3 regions of the Massilia sp. MP_M2 genome follow, and region 1 is predicted to be linked to each of the others. Evidence: riboswitches for the same ligand, from Rfam matches in the RefSeq annotation. Region 1 holds a riboswitch; each other region holds the start of a gene.
The links. Region 1 has a riboswitch for cobalamin ahead of RCH14_RS23785 (TonB-dependent receptor domain-containing protein). Riboswitches for the same ligand answer to the same signal wherever they lie in the genome.

Region 2: linked by a shared signal. The riboswitch ahead of RCH14_RS00900 (TonB-dependent receptor) and the one ahead of RCH14_RS23785 (TonB-dependent receptor domain-containing protein) in region 1 are both predicted to bind cobalamin.
Region 3: linked by a shared signal. The riboswitch ahead of RCH14_RS09875 (cobaltochelatase subunit CobN) and the one ahead of RCH14_RS23785 (TonB-dependent receptor domain-containing protein) in region 1 are both predicted to bind cobalamin.

What each region holds. Positions count from the first base shown of each region.
Region 1 is NZ_JBCHJF010000018.1:362-9,912, forward strand. It holds gene cobT (nicotinate-nucleotide--dimethylbenzimidazole phosphoribosyltransferase) at 21-1,067, shown strand; gene RCH14_RS23775 (adenosylcobinamide-GDP ribazoletransferase) at 1,064-1,846, shown strand; gene RCH14_RS23780 (histidine phosphatase family protein) at 1,846-2,388, shown strand; cobalamin riboswitch at 2,409-2,644, shown strand; gene RCH14_RS23785 (TonB-dependent receptor domain-containing protein) at 2,709-4,550, shown strand; gene RCH14_RS23790 (iron ABC transporter permease) at 4,611-5,633, shown strand; gene RCH14_RS23795 (ABC transporter ATP-binding protein) at 5,630-6,409, shown strand; gene cobO (cob(I)yrinic acid a,c-diamide adenosyltransferase) at 6,406-7,032, shown strand; gene RCH14_RS23805 (cobyrinate a,c-diamide synthase) at 7,032-8,330, shown strand; gene cobU (bifunctional adenosylcobinamide kinase/adenosylcobinamide-phosphate guanylyltransferase) at 8,327-8,887, shown strand; gene cbiB (adenosylcobinamide-phosphate synthase CbiB) at 8,881-9,551, shown strand, end outside.
Region 2 is NZ_JBCHJF010000001.1:193,092-202,642, forward strand. It holds gene RCH14_RS00870 (MipA/OmpV family protein) at 1-700, opposite strand, end outside; gene RCH14_RS00875 (ATP-binding protein) at 1,052-2,362, shown strand; gene RCH14_RS00880 (MFS transporter) at 2,434-3,645, shown strand; gene RCH14_RS00885 (metalloregulator ArsR/SmtB family transcription factor) at 3,642-4,274, shown strand; gene RCH14_RS00890 (hypothetical protein) at 4,353-4,682, opposite strand; gene RCH14_RS00895 (thiol:disulfide interchange protein DsbA/DsbL) at 4,679-5,341, opposite strand; gene RCH14_RS00900 (TonB-dependent receptor) at 5,492-7,447, opposite strand; cobalamin riboswitch at 7,515-7,756, opposite strand; gene ylqF (ribosome biogenesis GTPase YlqF) at 7,782-8,729, opposite strand; gene RCH14_RS00910 (hypothetical protein) at 9,025-9,551, opposite strand, start outside.
Region 3 is NZ_JBCHJF010000003.1:477,828-487,378, forward strand. It holds gene uvrA (excinuclease ABC subunit UvrA) at 1-2,195, opposite strand, end outside; gene ssb (single-stranded DNA-binding protein) at 2,617-3,138, shown strand; partial or broken gene RCH14_RS09860 (VOC family protein) at 3,200-3,331, opposite strand; gene kynA (tryptophan 2,3-dioxygenase) at 3,405-4,292, opposite strand; gene kynU (kynureninase) at 4,326-5,588, opposite strand; cobalamin riboswitch at 5,760-5,979, shown strand; gene RCH14_RS09875 (cobaltochelatase subunit CobN) at 6,157-9,551, shown strand, end outside.

The sequences.
Region 1 (9,551 bases):
TAGCGACCTTTTCATTACCCATGCATATTCCTGTTATTGCCCCGATCGCCAATGCGGCGCTATCCGAATCCCTCGCCGCTGCGATCAATAACAAGACCAAGCCGCTCGGCAGCCTTGGGCGCCTGGAGTCGCTCGCTGCCCAGCTGGGCCTGATCCAGCAGACAGCCCAGGTGACGATCGACCAACCTGCGATCCTTGTCTTCGCTGCCGACCATGGCGTAGTCGCCGAAGGTATCTCCGCCTACCCGCAAGACGTAACCTGGCAGATGGTCGAGAACTTCCTGGCCAACGGCGCGGCCATCAATGTGTTCGCGCGCCAGAATGGCTGCGCACTGCGCGTGATCGACGCCGGCGTCAATCACGACTTCGGTGTGCGCGATGGCCTGCTCGACCGCAAGATCGGCAAGGGCACTCGCAACTTCGCCATCGAGCCGGCAATGTCGGCGCAGGACTGCGCGACCGCCCTCGAGCACGGCATGACCCTGGCACGCGAGCTGCCCGGCAACGTCGTGGGCTTCGGCGAGATGGGCATCGGGAACACCACCGCCGCCGCAGCCCTGATGCACAAGCTGACCGGGCAACCGGCTCCTGCCTGCGTCGGCGCCGGCACGGGCCTGACGCTCGACGGCATCCGCCATAAAGAGCAGGTCGTCGCCGCCGCGGTCGCGCATCACGCCAGCGCGCGCGAACCGCTCGAGGTTCTCGCGACTTTCGGCGGCTTCGAGATCGCGATGATGGCGGGGGCCATGCTGCAGGCAGCCAGCCTGCGCAAGGTGCTGCTGATCGACGGCTTCATCGTCACCAGCGCGCTGCTGGTCGCCGCGCGACTGCAACCCGCTATCCTCGACTATTGCGTCTTCGCACACTGCTCAGGAGAGCATGGCCACGCCCTGCTGCTCGAGCAACTGGGCGCTCACCCGCTTCTCGACCTGGGCCTGCGCCTGGGCGAAGGCACCGGTAGCGCGCTCGCCCTGCCCCTGCTGCACGCAGCGGCCAACTTCCTGGGCGAGATGGCGACGTTTGCATCGGCCCAGGTCTCGCAGCAACTGGGCGAGCACGCGGCATGATCCACCAACTGCGCCTGTTCTTCATCGCGCTGCAGTTCTTCACGCGGCTGCCGATCCCGCACTGGGTCGGCTTCGAGCCGGCATGGCTCAATCATGCGTCGCGCTACTTCCCGCTGGTCGGTGTGGTGGTGGGCGCCATCGGTGCGGCCGTCTACTTCATCGCCGCGCACTGGCTGCCAGCACCAGTGGCCGCCGTGCTCTCCACCGCGGCGACCATCTACCTCACAGGTGCTTTCCATGAAGACGGCTTCGCAGACACCTGCGATGGACTGGGTGGCGGCATGACGAAAGAGCGTGCGCTCGAGATCATGAAGGATTCGCGCGTCGGTGCGTATGGCGCGATCGGCATCGTCTGCATGCTGAGCGCCAAGCTGGCCGCACTCGCCACGCTGCCGCCCCTGACCGCCATCGGCGCTTTGCTGCTGGCCCACCCGCTCTCGCGTCTTGCCGCCACGTCCCTGATCTGGCAGATGGAATATGCCCGCGCCGAAGGCAAGGCCAAGCCGCTGGCCGTGCGCATGAGCAGCAACGAATTCGGGATCGCGACGCTCACGGTGCTGGTGCCTGCGCTCGTCCTTCTCGCCGTTGGGCTGCTCGACCTGGCCGCGCTTGGCGCGGCGCTGTTCGCGGCCTTGCTGGCCACGCGCTGGCTGGCCCGCACATTCACGCGCCGGCTGCAGGGCTATACGGGCGACTGTCTCGGCGCCGTGCAGCAATTGGCCGAAGTGACCATCTATATCGCGGTAGTGGCCACGCTCGGCCGCGGCGCGCTGGCCTGATGCGCCTCTACCTCGTGCGCCACCCGAAACCGGCGGTACCGGCCGGGCACTGCTACGGCCGCACCGACCTGCCGGCGCAGGACGCCGACACCGCACGCGTGCTGGCGGCGCTGAAGCATCAGAACCTGCCCGGCGCCATGCCGGTCTACGCCAGCCCGTTGCAACGCAGCGCCGTATTGGCGCAGCAGCTGTCAACCGCGCCGACGTTCGACGCGCGCCTGGCCGAGATGGACTTTGGCGCCTGGGAGCTGCGCCACTGGGACGACATCCCCCGGGACGAGATCGATGCCTGGAGCGCCGACCTGCTCGACTACCGCCCTGGTGGCGGCGAAAACGTCATGCAAGTGGCCGTGCGCGTGGCCGCCTTTCTCGCCGATATCCAGCGCGCAGGACACGCCGAGGTACTCGTCATCTGCCACGCCGGCACCATGCGCCTGCTGCATGCGCTGGCCGCTGGCGGCGCGCTGCGCGATGCTGCGCTGCGTGCAGCATCGACACCACACCAGATCGGCTACGGCGAAGTGATGGTGCTGGAAATCTGACAACGGCCGGGGCAACCACCTTATAATGAGCGCGTTTTGGTGCTCGCACCTGCGTTCGCAGGTGCAGTTAAACGGGAAACACGAAGCTCTTCACAGGGCCAACGCGTGCTGCCCCCGCAACGGTAAGCAAGTGCTGCAGCCTCTCTTCGGGTCCTGCGGCGAACCGCCCCCTCATACCACTGTGCTTTTTAAGCATGGGAAGGTGGGACGGCCATACTTGCCAGCCCGGATACCGGCCAAAAGGTGGATACGCGCACAGCGCGATCCTTTGAATCCAGCCCACGGGGACGTCGGCGGGATGCCTTTAATAAGAAACACTCATGAATTTTCCAGTAAGCCGGCAAGCGGCCGCCGTGTCGCTCGCACTCGCCCTCATCTCGTCCACCGCCATCGCTGAAGTCGCTGACACCGTCGTCGTCACCGCCACCCGTACCCCGCAAACCGCAGCGGACCTCGTCGCCGATACCACCGTCATCAACGCCGAAGAAATCGCGCGCTCCGGCGCCGGCTCGGTGGCCGACGTCCTGCAGCGCCAGCGCGGCATCGAGATCACCCGCAACGGCCCGGCCGGCGCCGCGACCAGCGTCTACGTGCGCGGCGCGAACGCCAACCAGATCGTCGTGCTGCTCGACGGCGTGCGCATCGGCTCGGCCACCACCGGCACCGCCAGCTGGAATGCGATCCCGCTGGGCGCGATCGACCGCATCGAAATCGTCTATGGGCCATTGAGCACGCTGTACGGCGCCGATGCCATCGGCGGCGTGATCCAGATCTTTACCCGCAAGGGCGAAGGCGCACCTGTCGTCACCGCTTCGGTCGGTGCGGGCAGCAACGCCACGCTGCAGGGCGACGCGGGCATCTTCGGCAAGAGCGGCGGCCCGAACGCCATCAGCTACGCCTTCGGCGCCGGCTATGAAGAATCGGACGGCTTCTCGTCCACCCGTCCGGGTGCATCGGGCTACAACGCCGACGAAGACGGCTACCGCCGCCGCAACGCCAACGGCCGCGTGTCGATGGCGCTCGCACCGGGTCACGAGATCGGCGCCCAGTTCCTTGCCAGCCGCACGTTCAGCCAGTACGACGCCAGTGGTTCGGGCAACTACGATGTGCACAGCGACTCGGACCTGAACACCGGCGCCGTCTACATGACCAACCAACTGCTGCCGAACTGGCGCAGCACCGTGCAGTACGCACGTTCGGAAGACAAGTCGGGCAACTTCAGCAACGCCACGGCCAGCGGTGCCAGCCAGATCGACACCGAGCAGAACGAATTCTCGTGGCAGAACAACGTCGCCATCGGCCAGGACACGCTGCAGCTGCTGTTCAACCACCGCAAGGAAGAAGTCTCGTCGATGCGCGAGACGCGCATCACGAATTCGTATGCAGCGGCGTATTCGGCCAAGCGCGCCAATCACCTGTTGGACGTCAGCGCGCGCCAGGACCGCTCGGTCTACGGCAGCCAGAACACCGGCGCTGCCGGCTACGGCTACGAGTTCGGCAACGGCCTGCGCGCCACTGCCAGCATCGGCACGAGCTTTCGCGCCCCGACCTTCAACGAGTTGTACTTCCCGGGCTACGGCCTGGCGACGAACAAGCCTGAAAAAGGCCGCAACCGCGAAGTGGGCCTGCGCTACGACGGCAACGGCTACAAGCTCGATGCCACCTACTTCCACAATCGCCTGACCGACATGATCGTTTCAAGCACGCCATGCCCGGACGGCAGAAATGGCGGAAAAGGCAGCTGCGCCTACAACGTCAACGAAGCGACGCTCGAAGGCTTCTCGCTGGCTGGCAGCATGCGCCTGATGGACGTGAACCTGCGCGCCAGCCTCGATTGGCAGGATCCGCGCGATGACACCACCGGCCGCCAGCTGGCGCGCCGCGCGAAAAAGCACGCCAACTTCGCTGCCGACTATGTGATGGGCCAACTCAAGAGCGGCGCCGAGCTGACCGTGTCGGGCGAGCGTTTCGACAACGCCGCCAATACCAACCGCCTGGCGGGCTACGGCTTGCTGAACCTGTACTCCACGTGGCAGTTCACGCCCGACTGGTCGTTGCTGCTGCGCGTGAACAACGTCGCGAACAAGAACTACGAAGTAGCGCGCAACTACGGCACGAGCGGGCGCACCTGGTTCGCGTCGCTGCGCTACGGCATCCGTTAAGCTGGCATTTTCCGCTCGCGGCGCACGCGCCGCGGGCATCGATCAACTATCAGGGCCCGCATGCAAGCACCCGTCCCGTCATTACGCCAACGCGCCACGCTCATCGTCGGCGCCATGCTGGTCCTGGCCATCGCCACCCTGCTGTTCTCGGGCATGACCGGTTCCATCCGCGTGCCGCTCAGCGACATCCCCGACGCCCTGCGCCAATTGGCCAGCGGCCAACCCGAATCCCTGTCCGCATCCCTGCTCGACCTGCGCGCCAGCCGCGCGCTGGTGGCCTTTGCCACTGGCGGCGCCCTCGCCCTGGCCGGCCTGATGATGCAGGCACTGTTACGCAATCCCCTCGCCGACCCGTATGTGCTGGGCGTCTCGTCCGGCGCCTCGGTCGGCGCCCTCCTCGCCCTGCTGCTCATGGCGTCCACGCTGATGGTCGATGCGGCCGCACTGGCCGGCGCCGTCGGCGTCTCCCTGCTGCTGTACGCCCTGGCGCGGCGCGACCTGCGCAGCGGCCAGGCCGCCGAAGGTGGCGCCTCGATGCTGCTGCTGACCGGCGTGATCGTCTCGGCCTTATGCGGCTCCCTTGTCACCCTCATGCTGTCGATCGCGCCAGAGGGGCGCCTGCGCAGCATGATCTTCTGGCTGATCGGCGACCTGGCCGGCGCACCGCTGCGCCTGGCCCCCTGGATTGTCCTGATCGGCGCGCTGCTGTTTGCCATGCGCAGCGCGCGCGCCATGAACATGGTCGCGCTGCACGCCGAAAACGCCGTCACGCTGGGCGTGCGTGTGAGTGCGCTGCGCAAGGGTCTGTTCTTCGTGTCGGCGCTGCTCACTGCGAGCGCCGTCACCAGCGCCGGCGCCATCGGCTTTGTCGGCCTGATCGTGCCGCACGCCTGCCGCTTCGCCTTCGGCCCCGACCACCGCGTGCTGATTCCCGCTGTCGTCCTGAGTGGCGGCGCGTTCCTCGTGCTGTGCGATACGCTGGCGCGCACGATCGTCGCGCCGCAGCAACTGCCGGTCGGCGCCATCACGGCGATGATCGGGGCGCCGGTCTTTCTGTATCAACTGCACCGCATGCGCAAATGACCGTCATCGCCACCCACGACCTGCGCCTGTCCATTGCCGGGCGCACCCTGGTGCAAGGCCTGAACTGGGCCGCGCAACCCGGCGAATGCTGGAGCATCATCGGCCGCAACGGCGCCGGCAAGAGCACCTTGCTGCGCACGCTGGCGGGTTTGCACCAGCCCGACGGCGGCGCGGTCCACATCGGCGGGCGCGCCTTGGCGGCCTGGCCGCTGACCGACCTGGCGCGCGAACGTGCCTTTCTCGCCCAGTCGCGCCACGACGCCTTTGCCTACACGGTGCTCGAGAGCGTGCTCTCGGCGCGGCACCCGTACCACGCCAACCGCTACTGGGAAGGCAGCGACGACCATCAGATTGCGCTGGAAGCGCTGGCGTCGATGGATGTGCTTGAACTGGCGTCGCGCGACGTGCGCACGCTCTCCGGCGGCGAGCGCCAGCGCGTGGCGATTGCCGCCCTGCTGGCCCAACAAACACCGCTGCTGCTGCTCGACGAGCCAGCCAATGCGCTCGACCTGGCGCACCAGGTAAGCGTCATGGGCCTGCTCGCGCGCCTGTGCCGCGAGCAGGGCCACACCGTGGTCATGATCGGCCACGACCTGAACCTGGCCTCGCGCATCTCGACGCACGTGCTGCTGCTGATGGGCGATGGCCGCTGGCACGCCGGCACCAACGCACAGACCATGCAGAGCGCGCTGCTGGGCGACTACCTCGGCCACCCGATCGAGATGATCGAGCATCATGGCCGCCGCATTTTCATCCCCAAAGAGGATTTCGCATGAACGACATGACTCCCGAACAAACTGCCGCGCTGAACGAACGCCATCGCGTGCGCATGGAGCGCAAGAAAGCCGTCATCGACGCAAAAATCGCGTCGGCCGACAAGGAAATCGGCATCATCATCGTCAATACCGGCAACGGCAAAGGCAAGAGCTCGAGCGCGTTCGGCATGGTCGCGCGCGCGCTGGGCCACGGCATGCAGGTCGGCGTGGTCCAGTTCATCAAGGGTGCGCTGTCGACCGGCGAAGAAACCTTCCTGCGCCGCTTCCCGGACGAAGTGCGCTTTCATGCGATGGGCGAAGGCTATACCTGGGAAACGCAGAACCGCGAGCGCGACATCGAGAAAGCGACCGAGGCGTGGGCGCTGGCCAAGCAATTCCTGTCCGATCCGAATATCGGCATGGTGGTGCTGGACGAACTGAATATCGCCCTCAAATACGGGTACGTCGACGTGCACACCGTGATCGCCGACCTGCTCGACCGCCCGACCATGCAGCACGTGGTGATCACGGGCCGTGGCGCGCCACCCGAACTGGTGGCAGTCGCCGACACGGTCACCGAGATGAACGTCGTCAAGCACGCGTTCAACGCGGGGATCGTCGCCCAGGCCGGGACGGAGTGGTAATGAGCGCGCATCCCGGTGCGCGCGTGGTGCTGGTGGCGGCAATGGCTTCCGGCCAGGGCAAGACCACCGTCACGGCCGCGCTGGCGCGGCGTTTGACCCGCATGGGCAAGCGCGTGCGCGTGTTCAAGTGCGGCCCCGACTTTGTCGATCCGGTGATGCTGGAAAGCGCGTGCGGTACGCCGGTCGATAATCTGGATCTGTGGATGGTCGGCCCCGAGGCATGCCGCCAGCGCCTGCAGGCCGCTGCTGCCGATGCCGACGCAATCCTGGTCGAAGGCGTGATGGGCCTGTACGACGGCACGCCGTCGAGCGCCGACCTGGCGCGCGCGTTCGGCATTCCCGTGCTCGCCGTACTGGATGCATCGGCCATGGCCCAGACGGCCGGCGCCGTGGCACAAGGCTTGCGTGACTATGGTCCCGTGCAGATGGCGGGCGTGATCGCCAACCGCGTTGCCAGCAGCGGCCACGCGGAGATGGTCAAGGAGTCGCTGCGCGACATTCCGCTGATCGGCACCCTGGCACGCCAGGAGCTTCAGTTGCCCGAACGGCATCTGGGCCTGGTGCTGCCGGGTGAAGTCGACGAGCTGCAGGGCATCCTCGACGCGCTGGCCGACAGCATCGAATTCGACGAGGCGGCGTGGGATGCGCTGCCGCTGCTGGCACCAGCGCACGCCGTCCCGGCGCAGATCGACACGCCGCTGGCCGGCCGCACGATCGCGATCGCGCACGATCCGTCGTTCATGTTCGTGTATCCGGCCAACGTCGCGCTGCTCAAGGCGATGGGGGCGCAGATCACGTATTTTGCACCGCTGTCGAACGAGGCGGTGCCGGACCATGCCGACGCCGTGTACCTGCCGGGCGGCTATCCCGAACTGCATGGCGCGGCGCTGCAAGGTGCAACGCGCTGGCGCGACTCGATCCGCGCGGCCCATGCGCGTGGCGTGCCGATCGTGGCCGAATGCGGTGGCATGATGGCCCTGGCCGACGGCCTGACCGACGGCGATGGCCGGCGCTGGGAAATGGCAGGCCTGCTAGCGGGCGAAGTGGCGATGCAAAAGCGCCTGGCTGGCCTCGGCATGCTCGCGCTGGCCACACCGGATGGCGAGCTGCGCGGCCATACCTTCCACTATTCGCTGCTGGCCACCGACGTACCGCCGCAGGCGCATACCGTCAAGCAGCGCACGCAGACACCGGGCGAAGCGGTGTACCGCGTCGGCTCGCTGTTCGCGTCGTACTTCCACGGCTACTTTCCGTCCAATCCGCGCGCGGTTGCGGCGCTGTTTGGCGGTGCGCCTTGAGCGCGACGCTGGTCTTTGGCGGCGCGCGCTCGGGCAAGAGCGCCTTCGCCGAGCGGCTGGCGCGCGAGTCGGGCCAGGAAGTCGTCTATATCGCCACCTCGCGCGCCGGTGATGGCGAGATGGCGGCGCGCATTGCGCTACACCGTGCGCAGCGGCCGCACGAATGGCGCACGGTCGAGGAAGAACTGGCGCTGGCGCAGACGCTGCGCGCCGAATGCATGCCAGGCCGCCTCGTGCTGGTCGATTGCCTGACGCTGTGGCTGAGCAACCTGATGTTCTGCGACGGCCGGGATTATCCCGAGGTCGGCGCCCTGACGCTACCGGACCGGTTCCATGAGGAGCGCGCGGCCCTGCTGGACCTGCTCGATGCGGGCTTGCCGGGCGACGTGGTCTTCGTGTCGAATGAAGTGGGCATGGGCATCGTGCCGTGGGGCGCGATTTCGCGCAGCTTTGCCGACGAAGCCGGGCGCCTGAACCAGGCCGTGGCCGCGCGCGCGGACCGGGCGGTGCTGGTGGCGGCCGGCCTGCCACTTGTTCTGAAGGGTTCCCTGTGCTGACTGGCTTGTCGTTGTCGACGGTGGCGCTGCTGCTGGTGGCCGGTGTCGCACTCGACCTGCTGCTGGGCGAGACGCGGCGCTGGCATCCACTGGTCGGCTTCGGCAATCTGGCGAGCTTCATCGAGCGGAGACTGAACCGCGGTGACCTGCGCCTGCCGCGCGGCAGCCTTGCATGGGCCTTGGCAGTGCTGCCGTTAACTGCCTTGTTCGTGGTCCTGACCGATGTCGCCGGCCTGTGGCTCCACGCGGTGCTGCTGTATCTGTGCATCGGCCTGCGCAGCCTGCGCGAGCATACGATGCCGATCTGCGAGGCGCTGCGCGGCGGCGACCTGGCGCAGGCGCGCGCGCTGACGGCGCGCATCGTCAGCCGCGATACCGCCAACGCCAGTGAGTCCGACCTGGCCAAGGCGAGCGCCGAGTCGCTCCTTGAAAACGGCAACGACGCCGTGTTCGGCACGCTGTTCTGGTTCATTCTGCTGGGCGGGCCGGGTGCGGTGCTGTTCCGGCTGGCCAATACCCTTGATGCGATGTGGGGTTATCGCAGCACGCGCTTTAACCTGTTCGGGCGCCCTGCGGCGCGCATCGACGACGTGATGAACTATGTGCCGGCGCGTCTGACCGCGCTGTCGTATGTGCTGCTGGCCGGCGCCAGGCGCGCGCAAGC
Region 2 (9,551 bases), on a different contig from region 1:
AGCGCGCGCCGACGTGCACATCCTTCAGGCCGCCCCCGGGCCGGTACACGGCATTGCCGCTGACCCAGGCCTCGTTCTCGCTCACGCCGAAATAACTCTGGTTGTAGTGGCGGTTGACCAGCGTGAGCCCGGCATTGAACGAAATCGCGTGCTGCGGCGCAATGGCCACGGCCAGACGCTGCACGCCCAGCGCCATGCGTGCACCGTCGCGCCCGCTGCCAGAGCCGATCAGCACACTGCTGGTGAGACGCCAGGCCGGGTTCAGGTAATAGTTCAGGAAGGCGCCGCCTTCGACGCGGGCATCCACGTCCGGCATGCCGGCCAGGGGGTTATCGCGCCGCATGCGCGCCGCCAGCGGCAGCATGGTCGCCACGCCAACGCCATCGACGATGCCACCAGAGCCGGACTCGTCGCGGCTGGCGTGCAGGGATACCAATGGCCCATACTCAAACGTGGGATCGGTCGACAGATGCATCCCGGCGCTCATGCCGGACATGAACACACCATTGCTCCACTGTACCTGCAGCACCGGCAAGACCGATGTCTTCGTGTTTGCCGCGCCTTCATAGCGTGCCTGCGACACCGCGCCCAGCCCCACATACATATCGTGGCTGCCGTCGGGCATCGGGTTGGTGGCCGGCGTCTGCGCGCTCGCAGCACCACTTGCTGCAGCGAGGGCCAGGGCGAAGAACTGTTTCATCGTGATGGCGTTCCGGGAGTTCGTATGCTGATATTTTACGTCGAGCAAGCTTCGCTCTCCCAATCACATGGTGACAACGCAGACGCTTTCGGTCTGGTACAACTAAAAAAACCCACTGACACTCGCGCATCAGTGGGCAAACGGAAAACCTGATGATGCAACTGATGGTAAGCGTTGCGCCGCCGTGAATCACCCTTCAGATGTCCACCAATTGTCGTCAATTTGTAAGGCCGCGCGCGTGCACCGGCATGCAGGCTGACCGTTGAACCTTTGCCGCTGTACAATCTTGGGCTCAGGAGAAACCATGCTTTTGGCCACGCTTCATCACCGACAGTCAACCGGAATGCGCCCGTGAACCGCCTATTTTTCCGGTTCTTCGTGTTCGTCATGCTGTCGATCACGGTCGCCACATTCCTCATCTACTTTGCCTTTGCAAGACTGTTCGGTGATCCGCTGGAAGACATTGCACGGCGCCAGGCTGCGGGGCAGATTTTCCTGATCGAACACTACGTGGATGAAGCGCCCGGCGACGAGTGGCTCACGCGCCTGAACAAGGTGCGCGAAGTCTCGCCGGTGCGCTACGACCTGCTGCCGCTGGCCGCCGCGCGCGCCCGGTTCGATGGCGCCCGGCGCGCGGCGCTCGATCGTGGCGCGATTGTGCTGGACATCGGCGAGCGCGCCCTGTACCGGCGCGTCGACCTGGCGGGCGAGCGCTATATCGGCAGCAACGACGACGTGCTGCATGCACAGAACCTGCCGATCGATATCGGCAAGGAGCTCACGATGGAGCTGCTGCGCTTCGTTATCGTCGCCCTCGCCCTGCTGCTGCCGATTGCGCTCTGGTCGCGCTCGCACTGGCGCGCGCTGCAATCGCTGTCGCGCATGGCCGACGAATTCGGCGCCGGCAAGCTGTCGGTGCGCGCGCAGTTGCAACGCTCGGAGATCGTCTATCCGCTGGCCGAACGCATCAACGATATGGCCAGGCGCATCGAGGCCTTGATGGGCGCGCAGCGCAGCCTGCTGCATTCGGTCTCGCACGAACTGCGCACGCCGATTGCGCGCCTGGAATTCGGCCTCGAATTGCTCGATGCGCGTGCCAACGACCCGGACCAGCGCCGCCGCATCGCCGCGCTGGAGGGCGATGTGCGCGAGCTGAACGACCTGGTCAAGGAGCTGCTCGATATGAGCAAACTCGACGGCGCCGGCACGCTGCAGGGCGCCACGGTCGATCTCGAGGCGCTGCTGCGCGACTGCTGCGCCACGCTGCCGCCGTCGCCCCAAGAGGTCCGCTGCCAGTACGAGGACGGGCTCGGCACCATCGACGCCGATGCCCGCCTGCTGGCGCGCGCCATCGGCAACCTGCTGCGCAATGCCCAGAAATATGCAAGCAGCCGGGTCGTGCTATCGGCCGCACGGGGACCGGCCGGCATCGAGATTGCTGTCGACGACGATGGCCCCGGCATTCCCGAGGCCGAGCGCGACAAGGTGTTCGAGCCGTTCTACCGGCTCGACCGCAGCCGCGACCGCGCCACGGGCGGCTTTGGCCTCGGCCTGTCGATCGCGCGCAAGGCGGTGGTCCTGCATGGCGGCGCCCTGAGCACCGACACCTCGCCGCTTGGCGGCGCGCGCTTCGTGGTGCGATTACCGCAAGCACTCAAATAAATAAACACTTTCGTTTACTTATTAGTTGGCCGGGCGTAAGCTCGGCGCGTTGACATTCTTTCCGCGCCATCATGAACCAGCGTTTCCTTATCCTCACCCTATGCGCTCTGGCCCTGCTGTCGACGGTCGGCGCCTCGCTGCCCTATCCGATGCTCGCTCCCCTGTTCGCCGATGGCAGCGTCCATGGGCTCAACAGCTTTCTGGGACTGCCGCCCAAGCTGCTATTGGGGATTGCCCTGATGATCAATCCGCTCGGCCTGCTGATCGGCAGCGCCGTGCTGGGGCCGTTGTCCGATGGTTTCGGCCGGCGTCGCGCGCTGCTGCTGACGACCGTCGGCGCGGCGATCGGCCACTTGCTGACCGCCGTGGCGATGGTGATGGAGTCGTATCTGCTGTTCCTGGCGGCGCGCTTCTTCACCGGCCTGCTCGAAGGCAATGGCGCCGTGATGCGCGCCCTGTTGATCGAGCGCATCAAGGGACCGATGCGCAATCACGCGCTGTCGTGGCTGAATGGTTCCTTCAACCTCGGCTGGCTGGTCGGCCCTCTGCTGGGCGGCTTCACGATGACGCTGGGCGCCGAGGTGCCGTTCGGGATCGCCGCCGTCGCCCTGCTCCTGGGTACGCTCTGCGTGTTCCTGACGATTCCCGCCACGCCGCCCGCCACGCACGGCCTGCGCTGGTGGACGGTGGCGCGGGAACGCCACGCGCTGACACTGCTGCGTCACGGCCCGCTGCGCACGCTGTTCATCGTCCACCTGGGCTATTGCTGTGGCGTCGCGTCGCTGTACCAGTACTTCCCGTTATGGCTGGTTGATATAGGCGGCTACGATGCGCGCGAAATTTCGCTCGTAAACATGGGCATGTGCGCATTGATGACGACCGCCGCGCTGTTCGCCGGCCACGCCAGTCTGGTGGAAGGCCGCCGGCGCGCTGCCTGGTATGCGGGCGTGGGCGCCGCCACGATCCTGTGCGTGGGCTTTGGCAACCTGTGGATCGGGATTGCCGGCATCGTCCTGTTCGGCGTACCACACGCGTTCTACAACACGGCGCTGCAAACCTGGGCGGCCGACGAGTTTGCGGCCCACGGTCAGGGGTCGGTCATGGCGCTGCTGTCGACCATTTTTTGCCTGGCCAATATCCTGATGGCGCTCTTGGGCGCCGTGCTGACGCTGATCGACACCCGGCTGGTGCTGGTCGTCGGCGGCGTGCTGGCGGCCTGGGCGGCGATGGCACTGCGGCGCTGGAGTATGCGCAGTATGCATCAACGACTGGAGACCCCATGAACACCTCGGAACGCATCCTGATGCAGCTGAAAATGCGCGGCCCTCAGACCGCACAGGCACTGGCCGGACAACTCGATCTGACCTCGATGGGCGTGCGGCGCCATCTGGAGAGCGCGCTCGGAAAGGGCCTGGTCGAGTGCGAGGACAGCGGGGGCAAGGTCGGGCGCCCGGTGCGGCGCTGGCACCTGAGCCAGGCCGGGCAAGCACGCTTTCCGGATCGTCACGCCGAGCTCACGGTTGACTTGATCGGGCAGGTGCAGAGGCTGTTCGGACCGGCCGCGATGGAACGCCTGATCGTTGCGCGTGAGCAGACGAGCGAAGCGCTGTACCGCAGCCGGCTCGATGACGCGGGTGCCGGAGCGCCACTGGCAACGCGCGTCGCGGCGCTGGCCGCCGTGCGCGATGAAGAGGGGTATATGGCCGAGGCGCAGCCGCAACCGGACGGCAGCGTGCTGTTAATAGAAAACCATTGCCCGATCTGCGCCGCAGCACGCATGTGCCAGGACTTTTGCCGCTCGGAACTCGACGTGTTCGCGCGCGTATTGGGACCGACCGTGAAGGTGATCCGCATCGAGCATCAGTTGCATGGCGCGCGGCGCTGCGCCTACGCTGTATCGACGGCAGAATGACAAAACGGCGCCCATGGGGCGCCGTTTTGGTAGTGCCTGGCTTGCTTGCCTAGCTCAGTTGCCAACGCATTTGCCAACTCACTTGCCAACATTATGCGGAGCAGGCCGCACATTCATCACGCCGAACCAGAGGTGTTCCCACCAGTGATCGCGCGAATCCACCGTGACCAGGCATGCCTTGTCAAATCCCGACTTGAATACCAGGTCAGGACATTTGTTCGTCGCCAGCGCATGACGCTGATTCTCCGCATTGACCAGCGCGATGGAGAGCCAGATGGTCGCCATGGCGAAGATCGCCACCAGCGACCACGCAACATGGTTCACGCGGCTGGTCTCAAACAGCTCTTCCTCTTTGGGCCGTGACCCTTCGTAGATCTTGAGGATGTCGCGTTCGACGTCGTTGGTCATTTGGTCTGGGCTGCCTTCGTGACCAGTGCATCGAGGACCTGGCCAGTGGCCGTCATCAGCTGGCCCATGTCCTGGATCTTGTTCGACTGCGCCACGGTGGCTGGCGAGACGACGTATTTGCCGTCGATCACGACGGTTGGAGTGCTGCTGGCCTTGTACGCTTCGGCAACTGCCGGCAGGCGCTTGAGCTTGGTTTGCACGCCGAACGAGTTCCACGCTTCCATGAACTTGGCCTTGTCGAGCCCGTTCGAGGTTGCCCACGCAATGATGTCGTCATCCTTCATCAGGCGCTTGCGCTCGACGTGCACGGCGCGGAACACGCGGTCATGGTACTGCTCCAGCTTGCCCATGGCGTCGAGCGTCAGGAACAGGCGTGCTTCCGGGTCGCTCGCGCCCTGGAACGGCAACGGGACGCGGCGCATCACGATGTTGTCGCCCTGCTTCTTGATCCATGCATTGAGCGTCGGCTCGAATGCATTGCAGGCGCCGCAGTGGTAGGCGAAGAATTCGACGACTTCGACCTTCTTGCCAACGGTCTGGGTCGGCTGCGGCGCGGCCAGCACGGTGTATTCGGCGCCGACGCGTGGATCAGTCGGCGAAGCATTGGCGAAACCGGCAACCAGGGCGGCAGCAACGAGGGCAAAACGCAGAGTGCGCATAACATCCTTCCACATATATGATTGAGCGAACGATCGCGAGATTACCACTTTTTGCCGTTCCCCTGTCTGCAGGGCGCGATTTATTGCATTTGCTTACCGCTGAAACATGCATGCAAATACATCAGCCACCCGCGCCCGGCAAACGATGGATCAGAAGTCGTAGCGCAGCGACACTTTCAACTGGCGGCCATCGCTCGGGTAAATGCCGGCGCGGCAGCTGAACGCGTAGCTGTAGTGCTGGCGATCGAGCAGGTTCAGGCCCGATACCGACGCTTCCCATGGGCCGAAGCGGCGCGCATAGCGGGCGTCGACCGTCGTGTACGACGGCACGCGCGCGCTGCAACGATTGGCGAAGTCATCGCCAAAACGCTGGCTCGCCACCCACTGCGCGCCCACATCGGCGCTCTGGCCATTGCCGGGCGTCCAGGCCAGGCGCGTCGTCACGACATGTTTCGGCACCAGCACCATCTCGCGGCCGGCGTTCGGGCCATCACGGAAGACGGATTGCACGTACTGCCAGGCGCCGGTCACGCGCAAGTTAGTCGCCAGCAGCGCGTTGCCTTCGAATTCGACACCCTGGCGCCGGGTCGGGTCGAGGTTGGTGTTGCTGCCAAAACCGCCGGCCAGCGTCGGGTCGAAGAAGATTTCGTTCGTCAGGCGGTGATGGAATACGCAGGCCGTGGCCTTGCGCGCGTCATTGCCAACCGCGACGCCCAGCTCCAGGTCGCGCGAGGTTTGCGGCGCCAGCACGCCTGTCGTGGAACGGTAGGAGTTTTCGTCGATATTGGCGATGCGGTAGCTGCGGCCCGCTTTTGCAAACACGGTCACCTCGCGCGCGACATCAACGCTGCCTTCGAGCGTGAAGGCATTGCTTGATTGCTCGGTCTCTTCCGGGGCGGTGAAGGCGAGCGGGTCGGTGTAGTCCTTGTCGAAACGTTCATGGCGCGCGCCGACGGCCAGGCGCGCATTGTGTGGCGCGTTCCAGGTCAGTTCGTCGCGCACGTAGATCGCCTTGGAATCCTGCGTGGCGTCGCCGGCCGAGAAGCTCGACGTCACTTGGCGATCCCAGCGGGTCAGGTCGATGCCTGTGACAAATTCGTTTCGCTTGTCGCCGAGCATGGCGGTGTGGCGCAGGCGCGGCGAGAACTGGGTCTGCTCGGCCTCGTAGCGCGAACCAAACCCGCTGTAGGTCGACTTCACATCGCGCGCGCGGTGCGACAGTTCGGCTGCCAGTTCGATGGTGCCGATGCGGTGTTCGACGAAGGCGCTGATGCGGTCGGTGTCGAGCGAGCCGAAGTCGCCCGGCGTGTTGCTCTGGGTCGGGTTGGCCTGGAATTGCGCCTCGTTCAGCGAACCCGGAAAACGCGCGTCCGAGCGCGAGCTCTCGAAGCGCAGGCCAGCGCGGCCGTTCGAAGCGTACGCATATTGCACGCCGCCGCTGAAGCTCGTCTGCTCGTACTTGTTGTTGTCGCGGTAGTTGTCGGTGCGGCGGTCGGTCACGGCGGCGTCGAACGACCATGGGCCGGCGCCATGCGCGATCGAGGCGCGCAGGTCGAGGGCATCGAAGCGCCCGGCTTCGGCAAACAGCGAACCGCGCGTGCCGCTGCCGGCTGGACGGCGGGTGAAGATCTGGATCACGCCGCCGGTCGCGCCGTCGCCATACAGGACGCTGCTGCCGCCGCGCGTGATCTCGATGCGCTCGACCGTGTCGATCGAAATGCTCGAGAGCACGGTGTTGGCCAGCTCATTTTCGTTCAGGCGCACGCCGTCGACCATCACCACCACGTTCTGCGCGCTGTTGGTGCCGAAACCACGCAGGTCGAGACTGAAGTCGGGCGAGCCATCCAGGCTCTGGCGACCGAAGACGCCGCCGATCTTGCGGATCGCCGCATTCACGTCGGCCACGCCGGCGCTGCGGATCTGGTCGGCGGTGATCACGGTGGCGCCGATTGGCGTCGCGCTGGCGGGGAAGCGGGCGGCGGTGACGACGACCGGCGCCAGCGGCTCTTGCGCAGTAGCGTCTGCAGCGATGGTGGCAAAGGTCGAAACGGCGAAGGCGCACGCCACGGCGAGGGGCGCGCGGCGCGCAGGAGCTGCAAAAATCATGATGAGTGTGTTCTCGGTAAGGGGCGCCCCGCTGCGTCCCCGCAGCCCGGCGTCGAAGGAGGCGCATGGCGCCTCCACCTGTCCTGGCCGGTATCCGGGCTGGCAAGCGAGACGCCCTCACCTTCCTGTCGTGCGGACAGTGGTTATCGAGATTGTCTGCCGCGGCGCAGGATGTGCGGACGCGGCGCTTGTCGACCGTTGCGGGGGCAGCACACTTCCAGAACCGCGCGTGGCGCAGCCCTGTCGTGTTTCCCGTTTAACTTCGCGCACTGGAGGGCGCGCGAGAGCACCAAAACGGCGCGATTATACCGTGTCGGCACGCGCCCGGGCGTGATCAGCTGCCGCGCTTGCCGCGCGACTGCTCTTCGAGCTTGGCGGCCAGCTTCTCGGCCGCCAGGCGGGCTTTCTCGGCGACCTCGGCCGCGTGCAGGGCCAGGCTGGCCGCGCGCGAAACCGGCGTTTCCAGGCTGATGCGGCCAAGGGCGCCCTGGCGGTAATCCTGCAGCAGCGAGTGGGCTGCCTTTTCGTAGTCGTACTCGCCCCCGCGCACACGGAAGCCACGGCGCATCGCCACGCCTTCGATGACGCCCACGCCATCCATGCCATCTGTTTTCAGGCCATAGCGCGCGGTGAGCAGGTGCGGGTAGCGCTGCAGCAGCAGCTCGCCCAGGTATTCGGCCACTTCTTCTTCGACCAGCGCATTGGTGCCGATCGCGTGGCTGGCCGCCAGCATCAGGCCATCGCTGGCCATGGCGATCTTTGGCCACAGCATGCCGGGCGTGTCGACCAGGACCACGTTCTTGTTCAGGTACAGGCGCTGCTGGACCTTGGTCACGGCCGGCTCGTCGCCCACCTTGGCCACGCGTTTTTTCAGCAGCGCGTTCATCAACGTCGACTTGCCGACGTTGGGGATGCCCATGATCATGATGCGCAGCGGCTTCGTCGGCACACCGCGGTGCGGCGCCAGCGACAGGGCCAGATCGGGGATGCGGGCGACGTCAGCCGGCTTCTTGGTCGTCATCGGGTAGGCCGTGACGCCATCCTGCGCATCGTAATAGGCTTTCCAGGCGGCGGTAGCGACCGGATCGGCCAGATCGATCTTGTTCAGGATTTTGAGGCTGGGACGCTGGCGGAACTTGCGCAGCTGGTCCACCAGTGGGTTGCAGCTCGCCTCGGGCAGGCGTGCATCGAGGACTTCGATCACCAGATCGATGTTCTCCATCTGCTCGGCCGCTTCCTTCTTGGCCGCATTCATGTGGCCCGGGAACCATTGTATCGACATGCTATTGCTTTCTTTATCTTTCGTTCAAGGTGCTATTTTACGCTGGTGGCGCACGCTGGCGTCGCGAACCCGCCACAGTCGGCCTTTCTCTTCTGCATGACGTTGACCCGTTGCAACACTGTTGACATATTCGGCGTGCACACTGGCCCTTGACCACAGGTGGTGGCAGGACGCAGCGGAGACGACATATGCGCGCACGGGACAGACTGAAACGATCGATGGCACGCTGGTATGGCGTCGGCTTGCTGTGCTGCGCCATCGTGGTATCTGCGCTGGTCGAGTTGCCGCTGGTGCCTTACTGAAGCGGACCCGCTGCGCTGCATGCGGCGGGCGGCAACGTGGCGGCCGGATCGAACGCCGATAAGCGGTCGCGCGCCGCCGAGCGGTCTTTCGCATACTCGGCCAGGTAGCGGCTGCGTTCCTCGCTCTGCCACTCGCGATCGGGCACGCCTGCCAACGACAGCGTGCGGCTGACCAGCACGGGGCCCTCGCGGCGCGCCAGCAGCAGCCGGTCCGGGTCGGCATTCTCGCGCAGCAGATAGCCTTCGACGTCGCGCAGCACCAGTGGCAATAACGGCCTGGGGTTGGCGTCGTGCAGCAGCTTGCCGTGCACGCGCAAGGGTACCGCCTGCGTGCCCTGCCCCAGCAGCTCGTTGAAGCTCGCCAGCGCGAACGGGCGCCCCAGCGCGTCGTCGATGCGGCCGCTGACAACGTAGCGGCCAGCGATGCGCACGTCGAGTGGCAGCGTGAATTCGAGCGCGTCCTGGCCGATCGCTTCATGCGGGGCGCCGCTCCAGATGGCCGGCAGTTCGGGCGAGTAGA
Region 3 (9,551 bases), on a different contig from region 1:
CCGCGTTCCTTGGCCGTCGGCACCGTCGAGAACAGGTCGCGAATCGGCGTGAACAGGCCCGTGTAGGTCGCCGGGTTCGAGCGCGGCGTGCGCCCGATCGGCGCCTGGTCGACGGAGATCACCTTGTCGAAGTGTTCCAGGCCGTGGATCGACGTGTGCTCGGCCGGCTCGGTTTGCGAGCCGTACAGGTGACGCGACAGCGCCGGGTACAGCGTGTCGTTGATCAAGGTCGACTTGCCCGAACCCGAGACGCCCGAAATGCAGGTCATCAAGCCCACCGGCAGCGTCAAGGTCACATCCTTCAGGTTATTGCCCTTGGCGCCCGTGATCACCAGCTGGCGCGCCGGATCGGCCTTGGTGCGCGTTTTCGGCACCTCGATCCGGCGCCGGCCATCGAGGTACTGGGCCGTGACCGAATGCTCGTTCTTCATGATCTGCTCGAGCGTGCCTTCGGCGATGATCTGCCCGCCATGCACGCCCGCGCCCGGCCCCATGTCGACGATGTAGTCAGCAGTGCGGATCGCGTCTTCATCGTGCTCGACCACCAGCACGCTGTTGCCGATGTCGCGCAGGTGTTTCAGCGTCGCGATCAGGCGATCGTTGTCACGCTGGTGCAGGCCGATCGACGGCTCGTCGAGCACGTACATGACGCCCGTCAGGCCCGAGCCGATCTGCGACGCCAGGCGAATACGCTGCGCTTCGCCGCCGGACAAGGTGTCCGCGCTGCGGTCAAGCGACAGGTAATCCAGGCCGACGTTGTTCAGGAACTTGAGGCGCGAAATGATTTCCTTGATCACGCGCTCGGCGATGTCTTTCTTGGCACCGGTCAGTTCCAGCGTTTCGAAGAATTCGAGCGTGTCCCGAAGGGGCTTATCGGACACTTCATAGATCGCGCGCTGCTGTGCGCCCTGGCCGATTTTCACGAAGCGCGCTTCGGTGCGCAGGCGCGCACCTTCGCACGACGGGCACTTTTTTTCGTTGATGAACTTCGCCAGCTCTTCCTTGACGGCCATCGAATCGGTTTCGCGATAGCGGCGCTGCAGATTGTTGACGACGCCTTCGAACGTGTGCTCGCGAATCACCGTGCGGCCGCGCTCGTTCACATAGCTGAACGGGATCGTCGTCTTGCCCGAGCCGAACAGCACGGCTTCTTGCGATGCCGCCGGCAATTTGTCGAATGGTATGTCGAGGTCGAACTCGTAGTGCGACGCCAGATTCTGCAGCATCTGGAAATAGAACTGGTTGCGGCGATCCCAGCCCTTCACGGCGCCGGATGCCAGCGACAGGTGCGGGAAGGCCACGACCCGTTTCGGATCGAAGAATTCGATGTGGCCCAGGCCGTCGCATTCCTGGCAGGCGCCCATTGGGTTATTGAACGAGAACAGGCGCGGTTCCAGCTCTTGCAATGAGTAGCCGCAGACATTACAGGCGAACTTGTTCGAGAACACCGTCATGTTCTCGGTGTCCATTTCGTACGCGACCGCGCGGCCATCGGCCAGGCGCAGTGCAGTCTCGAAACTCTCGGCCAGACGCTGCTTGATGTCCGGATTGACCTTGATGCGGTCGATCACGACGTCGATCGTGTGCTTCTCGGTCTTCTTGAGCTTGGGCAGGTCGTCGATCTCGTAGATCTTGGCTGCGGCCACGCCGCTGGCGATACGGAAACGCACGAAGCCCTGGGCCTGCATCGACAGGAACAGGTCGCCATGCTCGCCCTTGCGGCCAGCCACGACCGGCGCCAGGATCATCAGCTTGGTGCCTTCCGGCATGGCCAGCACCGAGTCGACCATCTGCGACACGGTCTGCGCGGCCAGCGGATGGTGCGGGTGCTGCGGGCAATACGGCGTGCCGACGCGCGCGTACAGCAGGCGCAGGTAATCGTGGATTTCGGTAACGGTGCCGACGGTCGAGCGCGGATTGTGCGAGGTCGCCTTCTGCTCGATGGAAATGGCCGGGGACAGGCCCTCGATCAGGTCGACATCGGGCTTTTCCATCAGCTGCAGGAACTGGCGCGCATAGGCCGACAGCGACTCGACATAGCGGCGCTGGCCTTCGGCATACAGGGTGTCGAAAGCGAGCGAGGACTTGCCGGAGCCCGACAGACCGGTGATCACGATCAGCTTGTTGCGCGGCAGATCGAGATTGATATTCTTCAGATTGTGCGTGCGGGCACCACGAATGCGAATTTCTTCCATTAAGTTGGGCAGACTTTCTATTAGTTAAGGCGGGGCCGCGAACGCTTCAGACATGATCAGCGGGCCAATCAGGGAGAACCCGTAAGTGTAGCTGGTTTTTGTTACGGCTGTACATTTGTCCAGTGGTTGCGCCGTGCACAAGTGCGTGGCGAACGCGAAGTCTGGTGTATGTGGGTCGATCCGTGAGCGCTTCAATGACAAAGCGTTCAGATTCCTGAAATAATTCCCTTGCGGCGTTATGGACGAGGTCGGATTGACAACAAAATCGACAGGAGAATGCCCCATTGCGGCTGATGGGCCACAACAAATTATTGTGGCAAAAGTCGGCGCCGGCGTCATAATGGTGGGCTGTAACACCACGTTCCCTGACGCCTAGAAGCATGCAGAGTCAGGGCTGATCATACCCAGCAGGAGTAATCAAATGGCATCAGTTAACAAGGTCATCATCGTCGGCAACCTCGGCCGCGATCCGGAAGTGCGCTACATGCCGAGCGGCGACGCCATCGCGAACATCGCGGTCGCCACCTCGTACAAATCCAAAGACCGCAACACCGGCGAGCAAAAAGAGCTGACCGAGTGGCACCGTATTTCGTTCTTCGGCCGCCTGGCCGAGATCGTCGCGCAATACCTGAAAAAAGGCTCGTCGGTCTACGTCGAAGGCCGCCTGCAGACCCGCAAGTACACCGACAAGGACGGCATCGAGCGCTACGCAACCGACGTCATCGCTGAAAACATGCAGATGCTGGGCGGTCGCCAGGGCATGGGCGGCGACAGCGGCGGCATGGGCGGCGGTATGGGCGGTGGCGGCATGGACGACGACTACTCGGCGCCACAGCAGCCACGCCAACAAGCGCCACGCCAGGCGCCACCGGCACCGGCAGCACGTCCACAGCCGAAGCCGGCCCCGAACTTCTCGGATATGGATGACGACATTCCGTTCTAAGACTAAACGTTGTTGAAGCGATCAAAGCGCCGTGGGTCTGTGACTCACGGCGCTTTTTTGTGCGGTCGAGGTATTGAGCGACCGCACCGCGCGGCACCGCCGCGATAAAACCCACCGCCCCCGGCACCGGCAAGTGCGCCTTCGGCTCGCACTCGGCGCCGCGCTGGTGCAGCTTGATTCTCTCGTTGCCGAATGGTGCCGAAGGTTGTCGAAGGTTGTCGAAGGTTGTCGATTGTGAGGGCGATGCGCCCCTTGTGTGAAGGCGATTACAGCTCGGTGCGCAGTTCGAACAATTCCGGAAACAGCACGACATCGAGCATCTTGCGCAGATACCCCACGCCGTCCGTGCCGCCGGTGCCGGTTTTAAAACCGATCACGCGCTGCACCGTCGTCACATGCCGGAAGCGCCACAAGCGAAACGCCGTTTCGATATCGACGAGCTTCTCGCCCAATTCATACAGCGGCCAGTACTGGTCAGTGTCGCGATACACCACCATCCACGCCGCCTTCACCGACGGATCCGACCGCGTCGCCTGCTGCCACGGCCCGGTAACCCGCGCCGCATCCACCGCCAGCCCGCTGCGCGCCATCACCATGATCGCTTCGTCATACAGCGACGGTTTATCGAGCACGCACTGCAGCGTCGCATGCGCGTCAGGCTTGTGCTGATGCACCTGCAAATGCGTGACGTTCTTGTTCCCCAGGATGAATTCGATCTCGCGATACTGGTGCGACTGAAACCCCGACGACGCGCCCAGGTACGGGCGGATCGCCGTGTACTCGGGCGGCGTCATCGTCGCCAGCACATCCCATGCATGCACGAGCTGGTTCATGATCGCCGCCACGCGGGCCAGCATCTTCATCGCCGCCGGCAACTGGCCCAGCGCGATGTTGTCGCGCGCACCGTGCAGCTCGTGCAGCATCAGCTTCATCCACAGTTCGCTGGTCTGGTGCTGCACGATGAACAGCAGCTCGTTGTGCTCGGGCGACAGCGGATGCTGGGCATTGAGGATCGTGTCGAGCGACAGGTAGTCGCCGTAGCTCATGTCCTTGCTGAAATCGAGCTTGGCACCGTGGTAGCCGGGCTGCGCGACAGGGCAGCCACTCACATCGGCGTTGCTGGCGGACGAATCAGGGGTAACAGGGCAGGGCATCGTGTCCTCTCTTGAGAATCGATCGAGAATCGCTCACGTCACCGCGGTGCGCTTGGCATCGACCTGGTAGTCGCTGCGGTCCAGGATATCCTTGAGCACCATCACGGCCTGCCACACATCGTCATATCCCGTGTACAGCGGCGTGAAGCCAAAGCGCATGACCTGCGGCTCGCGGTAGTCGCCGATCACGCCGCGCGCGATCAGGGCCTGCATCACTGCGTAGCCGTGCGGATGCGTCACGCTCACCTGGCTGCCACGGTCCGCATGATTGCGCGGCGTGATCAGCTCCAGTGGATGCGCCGCGCATTCCTGTTCGAGCAACGCCAGGAACAGGTCCGACAGGGCGAGGGACTTCTTGCGCAGCGCCGCCATCGTCACGTCCTGGAACACGGCCAGCCCGCATTCGATCAGTGCCAGCGCCACCACCGGCTGCGTGCCGCACATCGCGCGCTTGATGCCGGCCACCGGTGCGAACGCCGGCTGCATCGCGAACGGCTGGCGGTGCGCCCACCAGCCGGTGAGCGGCTGCGTGAACTGCGCGTGGTGGCGCTGCGGCACCCAGATGAACGCGGGCGCTCCGGGCCCGCCGTTGAGAAATTTATAGGTGCAGCCCACCGCGAAGTCAGCCTGCGCGCCGTTCAGATCGACCTCCACTGCGCCGGCCGAATGGGCCAGGTCCCAGATCGCCAGCGCGCCGGCGGCGTGGATCTGCGCCGTGATCGTCTTCATGTCGAGCATGCGCCCGGTGCGGTAGTTGACGTGCGTGAGCATCACCACCGCCACCTGCGCGCCGGCGTCGCCTTCGAGGGCGGCTGGCAGGTCGGCCCAGCTGTCGAGCAGGCGCAGCTCGTAGCCGTGTTCGAGCCAGCCGATCAGGCCTTCGGCCATGTAGATATCGCTCGGGAAGTTGTCGCGCTCGGTGAGGATGATGCGGCGTGCGGCGTGCGCCGGCGCATCGGCCTGCATCTTGAGCGCCGCGGCCAGCGCCTTGAACAGGTTCACCGAGGTCGAATCGGTGACCACCACTTCATCGGTCGCGGCGCCAATCAGCGGCGCGATCAGGGTGCCCAGGCGCTGCGGCAAGTCGTACCAGCCGGCCGTGTTCCAGCTGCGGATCAGGTCATTGCCCCATTCGGCGGCGATCACGTCCTGCGCGCGTTGCAGGGCCGCGCGGGGACGGGCGCCCAGCGAATTGCCGTCGAGGTAAATCACGCCGTCCGGCAGCGCGAAGGCATTGCGCTGGGGCGCCAGCGGGTCGGCCGCGTCGAGGGCCAGGCAGTCTTGTTGTGTGATCATGTGAACCGTCGCGAAGGATGAGTTGGTGCCGGCCATGCCGGACGATACCGCCATTCTAGGCCAGACGCCGATGATGCCATGCTAAAGATCGATGCAGCGCCGCTGGCTGCTCCCAAATGACCTGCATGGCCAAAGAATGCGGTGACAGTGGCGCACCCGGGCTGTAGAATCGCGCCCAATCAAGTGAATGGTGCCGTCCTGCTCGTCTGCAGGAAGGTGAAACGGGAAGCCGGTGACGTGTGCGAATCCATCGCACGCCAGTCCGGCGCAGCCCCCGCTGCTGTATGCCTGACGACCCTCGTCGAACGCCACTGTGCCCCGTGCACGGGAAGGCAGGACCCGGGAAGGATGACGGCAAGCCAGAAGACCGGCCAATCACGATGCATTGCGTACGTCCCGGGGTGTGGGCGTGCCTGTTGGTAGTTCGTCGTTCCTTCTATGTTGCCAATGCGTTCGCGCAGGCGTGCGCACGTACGCGTGCACATGGCCTGTCGCGTCCAGCGTGGAAGGAAGACGTCTGCCCGTTGTCATGCGCGCCCTGGCGCGCAGCTGAAAGGTCAACGTTCACATGAACACTGCTTCGCTTGCCCGCGCCTGTACTGCGCTGGCGCTTTTGCTCGCGTTCCTGCTTGCCTGCGCCCACAGCCACGCCGCCACCCTGTTCGCCGTGGTCACCGAGCGCGCCGCGCCGGGCGCGATCGAGGCCGCCCACCGCCACCTGGCCAGCCATCCGCGCGACCGGATTCAGTTACGCACACCTGCCCAGTTGATGGCCGCCAGTGAACGCGAGATAGGCCAGTGGATCGCGCGCGCCGACACGGTGCTGGCGGTGTCGCTGTTCGGCGATCCGGCGCGCCGCATGAAGGATGCGCTGGCGCGCCACGCAAAGCCAGGCACCGCGGTGCTGGCGTTCAATGGCGAAGCAAGCCTGAACCTGATGACGCGCGCGGCGCACGGCAGCCTGGCCGGCTTCGCGCCCGAGCTGCTGCGCGAACTGGCAACCGAAGCGCCGGCGTCCGCCGCGCTGCAGGCGGCAGAGGCCAATCCCGCCGCGCGCCAATGGCTGGCGGCGCGGCGCGTGTGGCAAGCGGGCGGCGTGGACAACACGACGGCCCTCATCGCCCACCTGCTGCATCCGTCGACAGCGCTGGGCGCCCCGCTGCTAGAACCGACGCTGCGCCTGCGCGTCGGCCAGAACGAGCTGCAGGACGCCGCCGCCTGGGGCAACGCCGCAAAGCTTGGTCTGAAGGACCGCCCGACCGTCGTCGTGCTCGACCTGGCAAACATGGATGGCATGGTGCCGGCCGCCCTGTGCCGCCGCATCGAAGAACAAGGGCAGGCCTGCGTGCAGCTGCTCACGCGCTGGGGCGGCGCGTCGCGCGAAGCGCTGGTGCGCCTGCCCGAGCTGATCGCGCCGGCCAGGCCGGCGGCGCTGGTGGTGCTGCAGGACTTTGTCGTCGGCGCCGCCGAAGGGCGCGAAGTCGTCAGCGAAGCCTTCAAACGCCTCGATATCCCCGTGTTCAAGGCGATCCGCCTGTCGGACCGCACCGCCATCGGGTGGCAGCTTTCGCCCGACGGCTTGCCGCCCGATTCGGTCCAGTACCGCGTCGCGCTGCCCGAATTGCAGGGCATCGGCCAGCCGATGGTGGTGGCGGCGCTGGGCCAGTCACAGCGCGACCGCCTGACCGGCATCGAGAACCGCCCGCCGGTGCTGCTGCCGGCCGAAGTCGATCGTATGACGGCGCGCGTGAGCCGCTGGCTGGCGCTGCGTGCCAAGCGCAATGCCGACAAGCGCATCGCGATGGTCTATTACAACCACCCGCCGGGCCGCCAGAACATCGGCGCCGACAACCTGAACGTACCGGCGTCGCTGTTCGACATGCTGCATGCGCTCAAGGCGGCCGGCTACACGGTTGGCGATCTGCCGGCCACGCCCGAAGCACTGCTCGACATGATCATGGCGCATGGCGTGAATTTGCCCGAAGATCGCGCTGCGCTGCGCGAGATGAGCGCCACCGTCAATAGCGTCAGTGCGGCTGACTACGCGCGCTGGTTCGCAACGCTTGCACCGCGCGTGCAGGGCGAAATGAAGGACGGCATGCTGGGCCGCCTGCATGCCGATGTGCTGGTCGCCGAAGCGCAGGGCGAGCGCGCGCCGGGCCGCAAACAGGCCGAGACGATCATCAAGGAACTGCTGCACCTGGTCGAAGGTGTCGACCATCCGCAGCGCGTGCAGGCCACGCGCGACCTGCATGCGCTCGAAGACGGCTACCGCGCCTGTCTCGATGACAGTAAACCCAGTCCGTGCAAGGCGCTCGCGCCGCTGTATCGGCGCCTGATCGGCTACGGCATCGAAGGCATGCGCGGTTGGGGGCCGGCGCCGGGCAAGGTGATGGTCGACAGCGGCAAGCTGCTGGTGCCGGGCCTCACGTTCGGCAATGTGTTCATCGGTCCGCAGCCGCCGCGCGGCTGGGAAGTCGATGAAGAACTGCTGCACGCGAATACCAGCATCACGCCGCCGCACCAGTACCTGGCCTTCTACCACTGGATCCGCGACCGCTTCAAGGCCGACGCCCTCGTGCACGTGGGGCGCCACTCGACCTTTGAATTCCTGCCCGGTAAAGCGGTGGGTCTGTCGAGCGACGACTATCCCAGCCTGATCGCGGGTGACCTGCCGGGCATCTACCCATACATCGTCGACGGCGTGGGCGAAGGCACGCAGGCCAAGCGCCGAGGGCTGGCGATCATCGTCGACCACCTGACGCCCCCGCTGGCGACGACACCGCTGTACGACGAGCTGCTGTCGCTGCGCCAGATCGTCGAGAGTTTCGAAGCTGCGTCGTCCGAGTCGCTCAAGACGCAGGCCGCGCAACTGATGCGCGAGCGCGTCGTGGCGCTGAACCTGCGCGCCGAACTCGAAGCATCGATGTCCGACGTGCTCGAAGTGAGGGGCATCGGCTTCGACGCCGCCGATGACGATTTACTGGCGCACGAGATTGGCCACTACCTGACCAAGCTGCAAGAGAAATTCATGCCGTTCGGCCTGCACGTGTTTGGCCGGCCGTGGGACCAGAAGTCGCTCGACCTGATGCTCGAGTCGATGACCAAGAGCGGCATCGACGATCCGTCCATCGCCGACAAGCTGCGCGACTCGCCGCGGCGCGAGATGGTCGGCCTGCTGGCGGGCCTGGATGGCCGCTACATCGAGCCGGGCAAGGGCAACGACCCGCTGCGCTCACCAGAGGCGCTGCCGACGGGCCGTAACTTCCACGCGGTCGATGGCGACATCCTGCCGACGCGCCTGGGTTTCGGGCTGGCGCAGAAGATGGCGGCCAAGGCGATGGCGCGCAGCAGGGGCGACGCTGCGCGGGAGCAGGGTAGTGAAGGCATCATCCTGTGGGCGTCGGATGCCGTGCGTGATGAGGGCGTGATGGTCGGCTTCGCACTGGCCATGATGGGCGCGGAGCCGGTCTGGAATGCGCGCGGCATCGTCACTGACGTGCGCCTGGTGCCGGGCGCCGTGCGGCGCGACGCGCTGGTGACCACGTCTGGCCTCTTTCGCGACCTGTACCCGAACCTGATCCGCCTGATCGACCGCGCCGGTCGGCTGGCGCTGGCGGCGTCCGCTGAAACGATGGCGCGGCAAGATCCAGCCCTGCGCGAAGCCTTGCAAGCCGCGCTGGCGCCGCTCCAGGGCGCCGCCTGGGGTAGTGAGGCCGTGAAGGACAACCGGGTCGCGCGCGAATGGCTGGTGCGCCAGCGCGCGCTGGTCGCGGGCGGCGCATCGACCATCGAAGCGGGGCAGGGCGCCGCGCTGCGCGTGTTCGGCGATGCGCCGGGCGCGTACGGCACCGGCGTGAACCGCCTGACCGAACGCTCGGGCGCCTGGCGCGAGCGCGAGGAAATCGGCCGCGCCTACCGCAACCGCATGGGCCACGCGTATGGCCTGGATGCCGATGGCGA